3 regions of the Streptomyces sp. NPDC058751 genome follow, and region 3 is predicted to be linked to each of the others. Evidence: riboswitches for the same ligand, from Rfam matches in the RefSeq annotation. Region 3 holds a riboswitch; each other region holds the start of a gene.

Region 1 (2,189 bases), on a different contig from region 3:
CACGCCAACGTGATCGAGGTGCCCGGAAGCACCGTCGACATCGTCGGGACGGGCGGCGACGGCGCGAAGACCGTCAACATCTCCACGATGTCCTCGATCGTGGTGGCCGGCACCGGCGCCAAGGTCGTCAAGCACGGCAACCGGGCCGCGTCCTCCGCGTCCGGCTCGTCGGACGTCCTGGAGAAGCTCGGCGTCAATCTCCAGCTGCCGGTGAAGCGGGTCGCCGAGGTGGCCGAGGAGGCCGGGATCACCTTCTGCTTCGCGGTCAAGTTCCACCCGGCGCTGCGTCACGCCGCCGCGGCCCGCGGCCAGTTGGGCATCCGGACCACCTTCAACGTGCTCGGACCGCTGACCAACCCGGCGCGGGTGAAAGCCCAGGCGGTCGGTGTCGCCGATCCCCGGATGGCGCCCATCGTGGCGGGCGTGTTCGCCGAGCGCGGCAACTCCTCGCTCGTCTTCCGCGGCGACGACGGCCTCGACGAGCTGACCACCACCGGGGGCTCCGACGTCTGGATCGTCCGCGACGGCGAGGTCACGAAGGAGCGCTTCGACCCCCGCGACGTGGGGCTCGGCATCGTCCCGGTGGAGGCCCTGCGCGGCGCCGACGCCTCGTACAACGCGGAGGTCGCCCGGCGCCTGCTGGACGGCGAGAAGGGGGCCGTACGGGACGCCGTCCTGCTGAACTCGGCGGCGGCCCTGGTGGCCCTCACCCAGACCGGCGCGCCGCTCGCCGAGCAGCTCCGCGACCAGATGGAGAGGGCGGCCGAGGCGATCGACTCCGGGGCGGCGAGGCGCACCCTGGAGCGCTGGGTGGCCGCCAGCAACGCCTGATCCTCCCCGGGGAACGCGCGGGACGCAGTCCAGCATCCGGACTGCGTCTTGCGCGCGGAAGATCCTCTGGCAGGATGCTGTACCAGGTCATGAGTGACAGCCATCAGGCCCCGGCCGGCTGTCCGGCAACCCTCCGTCCGTGGCGGGGTGCCCCGGGTGAAGACCAGGTCGTGGGCAGCGAGGCCCACGGCAAGCGCGGACCCCTCCCGCTCTCCGGGCGGACAACCAGGGGTCCTGGTCGTTCGAGGGAGCCTTCTGTGAGCAAGCGAATGCGTTAGGGCGCCGAGCCCCGCCTCCGCACACCCCTTTTCACCTTTTCCCGCGCCGAGCGCCGCCTTCCGGCGGCCGGCTCGCGCGGTGATCCCGCCTGCCTCTCACAGGAGCTCGCCATGTCTGTCTCCACCGTTGCCGCCGACCAGAGCATTTGTGCCCCGCTGCCCGTTCTCGGCCGGGATGTCACCGTCCCGCTCGTCACCGGCGGCGAGGTGACCTACGCGGCCCTCGACTACGCCGCCAGCGCGCCCGCCCTCCAGCGGGTGTGGGACGACGTGGCCGCGTACGCCCCGTACTACGGCAGCGTCCACCGGGGCGCCGGCTACCTCTCGCAGCTGTCCACCGACCTCTTCGAGAACGCCCGCAGGACCGTCGAGGAGTTCCTCGACTGCCGTACCGGCGACCAGGTGGTCTTCACCCGCTCCACCACCGACTCGCTCAACCTGCTCGCCGCGGCCCTCCCGGCCGACTGCCAGGTCTTCGTCTTCGAGACCGAGCACCACGCCTCGCTGCTGCCCTGGCGCGACGCCCGGGTGACCTACCTGAACGCCCCGCGCACCCCGGGCGAGGCCGTCGACACCCTGGAACGCGCTCTCGCGGCCCGTGACCCCTACGGACCGGCCCTGGTCTGCGTCACCGGCGCCTCGAACGTCACCGGCGAGCTGTGGCCGGTGCGGGAGCTGGCCGCCGCCGCGCACGCCCACGGCGCCCGCATCGTCCTCGACGCGGCCCAGCTCGCCCCGCACCACCCGGTGTCGGTCCAGGACCTCGACGTCGACTGGGTCGCCTTCTCCGGGCACAAGCTGTACGCGCCCTTCGGCTCCGGCGTCCTCGCGGGCCGCTCCGACTGGCTGCGCGAGGCCGACCCGTACCTCGCGGGCGGCGGCGCCAGCCGCCGGGTCACCCGGCGCGAGGACGGCGGCGTGGACGTGGAGTGGCACGACAGCGCCGCCCGCCACGAGGCCGGCTCCCCGAACGTCATCGGCGCCTACGCGATCGCGTCGGCCTGCAAGGCGCTCACCGAGGAGGGCTTCGACAAGCTCGTCGCCCGTGAGCGGCACCTGATCCGCACCGTCCGCGCGGGT
Region 2 (2,189 bases), on a different contig from region 3:
AGTTGCTGCTGTACCAGCTCCAACGCGGGCTGGTTCGTGGCTGCGTTGGGAACCCAGTCGACGGTCAGGCGCAGCTTCCTGCCGTCCTTGGAGCGGATGCCGTCGGCGCCCGTCCTCCAACCGGCTTCTTCCAGGAGGGACTTCGCCTTGGCCGCGTCGAAGGCCAGCTCCGGGGCGAGACTGGTGTAGTCGGGAGTGGTGTGCGAGAGGACGCTGGTCGCCGCCCGGGTGCCGGTGGGGAAGACGGTACCGGCGATCTGCTCGCGGTCGACGGCGGCCAGGATCGCCCGCCGGACCCTCGCGTCCTTCAGGACCGGCCGCGTGTTGTTGAACCCAAGACCGAAGACGATTCCGGGGTTGGCCCGCCTCAGGAAGGCGGCCTGACCGCCCTTGAGCGCCGCCTCGTCGGCCCGGCCCACGCTGCCGATCGCGTCCACCTGGCCGGACCGGAGGCTGCCGGCGCGCACACCCGCCTCCGGCACGACCTTGAACACCAGCCGGTCCAGGTACGCCTCGCCCTTCTTGTCCCACCGGGAGGAACCCCAGGCGTAGCCGGGGCGTTTGTCCAGGGTGACCGACTGGTTCTGCACGTACCGCTTCAGCACGAAGGGTCCGGACCCGACCACCCCGTCACTGCACTTCCGCTGCGGGGACCTCTTCACGCTCGCGGACGACTCGATCCCGAGCGAGTGAGTCGAAGTGGCCTGCAGGAACTGGGCGTTGGGCTGCCGGAAGGTGACCTTGACGGTGAGCGGGCCGACCACCTCGGTGCTCTTGACGCCGCTGAGGTAGCCCTGGGCCAGCGTTCCCAGGACACCGAGTTCCGGAACGGCGTCGAAGTTGTCCTTGACCACCTGGGCGGTCAGCGGGGACCCGTCGCTGAAGGTGACCCCCGACCGCAGGTGGAAGGTGAAGGCCGTCGTGTCGGCGTTGACGTCCCAGCGCTCGGCCAGCCACGGCACGATCTTTCCGGTCCTGGGGTCCTGGTCCGTCAGGGAGTCCACGACCTGGCGCACCGAGTAGATCGTGTCGTTGCTGCCGACCTGCTGGGGATCCACGCATCCGGCGTCCGAGCCCACCGCGAAGGTCAGGGTGCCGCCGGAGCGCGGCTTGCCGCCTCCGGCGCCGGGGCCGTCGGTGCCGGAGGCGCACGCGGCCAGCAGCACGCCGGTGGTGACGAGGGCGGTGACCGCCGTCCATCGGGGTGATCGGAAATCCGGAAGTGCTCTCACGGAGGGTTCTCCTCTTGGGGTCGCCGGGCACGGGGCACCGCGCGGGCACGACCGCGCACCGGTGTGCGCGCCCGCACCGGGCGCGGTGCCGGTGCGGGAGCGCTGTGCGGGAGTGCCGTGCGGGAGTGCCGTGCGGACAGGGCCGGGCGGAAGACGGATCGGAAGGACCGGGAAGAAGCGGCAACCGGGCGGGACGCACGCCGCGACGGGTGACCACGGGCGTCGACGGCGGCGGGCCGCACGTACGCAGGTGGTCGACGGGAGGCCCGTCAGCGCCCGGTGGTGGGAAGGGGCGTCAGGCCCGACAGAGGCAGCTGGTCGAGCGCTTCAGATCGATGTGGCGTCGGCGCGCCAGCCGGGAGAACACCACGGCGACGGCGAAGGAGGCGTCGGGGCCACCGGCGTGCCGCATGACGGTCCTCCCTGTTTCCGGCCCCGGTCACGGGGCCACGCGCTTGCGGGGACCGTCACCGGTCCCGCCGGGCTTTCACCTGGAGCACCCCACCGCGCGGGAGGGTTGCCGGTCAGCGAGCCAGGGCTTGACGCTGACACTCAATGCCGTTTCGTGATCGTACGGAGCGCTTCTCGCGTACGTCAATGGCGGGTCCCGACTCCGCCGCGGGGGCCGGGCCGGCCACCGGGACAGCCGGTGGACGCCCGCCCCGTAGGGGAACACGGGTCAGGAACCGCCGCGTTCGCGCGGGATCTTCTGGCCCGCCTCGATCGCCACCGGCAGCCGGTTCTCCGCCGGGGGCAGGGGGCAGGTGGCCAGGTCCGTGTAGGCGCAGGGCAGGTTGGCGGCGCGGTTGAAGTCGAGGACGACCGTGCCGTCGGCGGCGGGCGCCTCGACGGACAGGGTCCGGTTGGCGGCGTAGGTGGTGACTCCGGAGGTCGCGTCGGTGAACAGGACCGTGAGCCCGCCCGGGACGTGTCCGGGGAACGCGGTCAGCGCCAGGG
Region 3 (2,189 bases):
TCGACGATGACCGGCCGCAGGAACCAGTACCGGAAGCGGTCCCCCTGGTAGAAGGGTTGGTCACCAGGCCGTGGGCGATCTGGGCGACCAGCACGAGCACGACGGCCGGGACGAGGCGGCGGCCGGGACGCCGGAGCGGAAGGACCCGCTGGGCCGCCGGGGACTCGGGCGCGGCGGGGAGGCCGGTACGGGGGACCGCCTCGGCGGGTGCCGCCGGCCCGAAGGACACGGCGCTGCCGGGAGGTTGACTCATGGAGGGCTCCAGCGGATTCGGACACCCCGGACCGCGAAGGCGTCGGCACCGCACCGAGCGGGACGGCTCGGCGCACGGCGGTGCGCGGGCACACGGGGAACGGGGGCTGGACGGGGAAGGACGCGTCGCGGCGGCGACGGCCGTCGAGGACTCGGAGAGCCGTCAGCCCCGGATCACCGGGAAGTCGATGCCGGCCCGAGTTCGTCGAGGACTCGAGAAGACCGTCAGCATCGGCTGACGGGAGGTCACATGCCCGTACAGAGAGCGCTGTTGACGCGCAGCAGGTCCACGGAGCGGTCGGCGCACAGCACGTCGCGGCCGAGGCGGCGCCATGCGGCGGTCCCCTCGACTGTGCGCATCGCCGTCACCATTTCTTCTCCGGTCCGAAGGAATCCCGCTCGTGCCGCACGTTAGGCCCGCCCCGAAAAGAATGTCAATGACGGTGACCACCAGGTGAGATCGCGCCGTACGCCTTCTTGACGGCACCTCAGAGCGGGCCGAAACTGGCCTGGACGGTCACGATTGTCAGCGCCCACGGTGCGGGTAGAACCCCCTCCAGTGGTCATCGGCCCCGGCCCGCTGGCAGGCAACCCTTCCGCTGCGACGGGGTGCCCCGGGTGACGACCGGGTCCCGCCGGTGCGGCGGGGCAAGCGCGGTCTCGCGTCTCGCGAGCCCTGAGTGGGGACTGGTGGGAATTTTGCCCAGGAGCGGTTTGACGAGGCGCCTGCACATCGATCTGCTGCGTGTCTCCAGCGCTTACTGATCCCTGACCGGTCCGTCGATCCGGACCGGTGCGACCAGTGCAAGTGCAGTCAATCCGCATCCGGCCGCCGGTGCCCACAAAGCGGCGGTGGCTTCCGCCTTCCCCCAGGGAGAGTCATGCCCGAGACAGCTTCGCGCACGTCCAGCACCGTCAACTCGCGTCCCTGTGATCCCGTTCCGCTCCCCTCCGCCCTTCGTCTCCAGCCGGCACCGTCCGCTCTCCCCCACCGTGTCGACAGCCGCATCGGCGTCGGTCTCGCCGGCGGCTTCTACCCCGCCCCCCACCGCTACGAGCTGTATCTGTCGCGGAACTGTCCGCACTCGCTGCGCATCGCCGTCACCCTCGGGCTCCTCGGTCTGCGGGACTCGGTCGCCACCACGCTCCTCGCGGACCCGGCGCGGACACCCGACGCCTTCGCCGCGCTGCGCCGTGCCTACGAGGCCACCGAGCACCACTTCGACGGACCGCTCACGGCACCCGCCCTGTGCGACCGCTGGAGCGGACGCATCGTCAGCAATCACGCGCCCGCCATCCTCCGCGACCTCTCCGGGCTGCTCTCCGGGCACAGCACAACCGGCCCCTCCCCCCTCCGTCCCCCGTCCCTCGCCGCCGGCATCGACGCCCTCCGCGATCTGCTGGACCGCGATGTCACCCCGTCCACCTCGCCCTCGGAGCTCGCGGCGGCCCTGGACCTGCTGGACCGCCGGCTCGCCACGCGGCCCTACGTGCTGGGCGACTCGCTCACGGCGGCGGACGTGGACGTGTGGACGGCACTCACCGGGCTGGGCCGGTCCGACGGACTCCACTCGCGTCCCCGGCTCCAGGAGTACGTGGACCGTCTCCGCGACCACCCGGCCTTCCGGTACGGGCACGAGGTGGTGCTCCCGGCGGAGGGCGTCTGACGCTCCCGCCGGAACCGGCGTGCCGGGCAGGCGGGCGGTTCCTCCCGCGGACGGCGGGCGCCGGGCCGGAGCCACCGGCCCGGCCGCCGTACGGATCACTCGCGCGGAACCAGCAGGACGCTCAGGCCCTTCAGGCTCGACGCCCACTGCCGGCCCTGCTCCAGGGTCTCGCGTCCCGGGCCGAGGATCTGTTCCTGCAGGTACAGCGCCGACTCGCGGAGTTCCTCCCACGGTTCCTGCACCTCGAAGGCACGCCTCGACCGCTCCACG

The links. A riboswitch is a leader RNA that binds a small molecule or an ion and turns the genes downstream of it on or off. The one in region 3 is predicted to bind S-adenosylmethionine.
Region 1: linked by a shared signal. The riboswitch ahead of ACFW6B_RS25495 (aminotransferase class V-fold PLP-dependent enzyme) and the one ahead of ACFW6B_RS24680 (glutathione S-transferase family protein) in region 3 are both predicted to bind S-adenosylmethionine.
Region 2: linked by a shared signal. The riboswitch ahead of ACFW6B_RS03125 (ABC transporter substrate-binding protein) and the one ahead of ACFW6B_RS24680 (glutathione S-transferase family protein) in region 3 are both predicted to bind S-adenosylmethionine.

The regions. Positions count from the first base shown of each region.
Region 1 covers NZ_JBHYPZ010000029.1:43,665-45,853, forward strand. The annotation lists gene trpD (anthranilate phosphoribosyltransferase) at 1-831, shown strand, start outside; SAM riboswitch class IV at 917-1,033, shown strand; gene ACFW6B_RS25495 (aminotransferase class V-fold PLP-dependent enzyme) at 1,221-2,189, shown strand, end outside.
Region 2 covers NZ_JBHYPZ010000002.1:214,214-216,402, forward strand. The annotation lists gene ACFW6B_RS03125 (ABC transporter substrate-binding protein) at 1-1,232, opposite strand, end outside; SAM riboswitch class IV at 1,679-1,792, opposite strand; gene ACFW6B_RS03130 (DUF1684 domain-containing protein) at 1,912-2,189, opposite strand, start outside.
Region 3 covers NZ_JBHYPZ010000027.1:115,811-117,999, reverse strand. The annotation lists partial or broken gene ACFW6B_RS24690 (amino acid ABC transporter permease) at 1-253, opposite strand, end outside; SAM riboswitch class IV at 768-913, shown strand; gene ACFW6B_RS24685 (putative leader peptide) at 871-1,017, shown strand; gene ACFW6B_RS24680 (glutathione S-transferase family protein) at 1,134-1,919, shown strand; gene ACFW6B_RS24675 (hypothetical protein) at 2,015-2,189, opposite strand, start outside.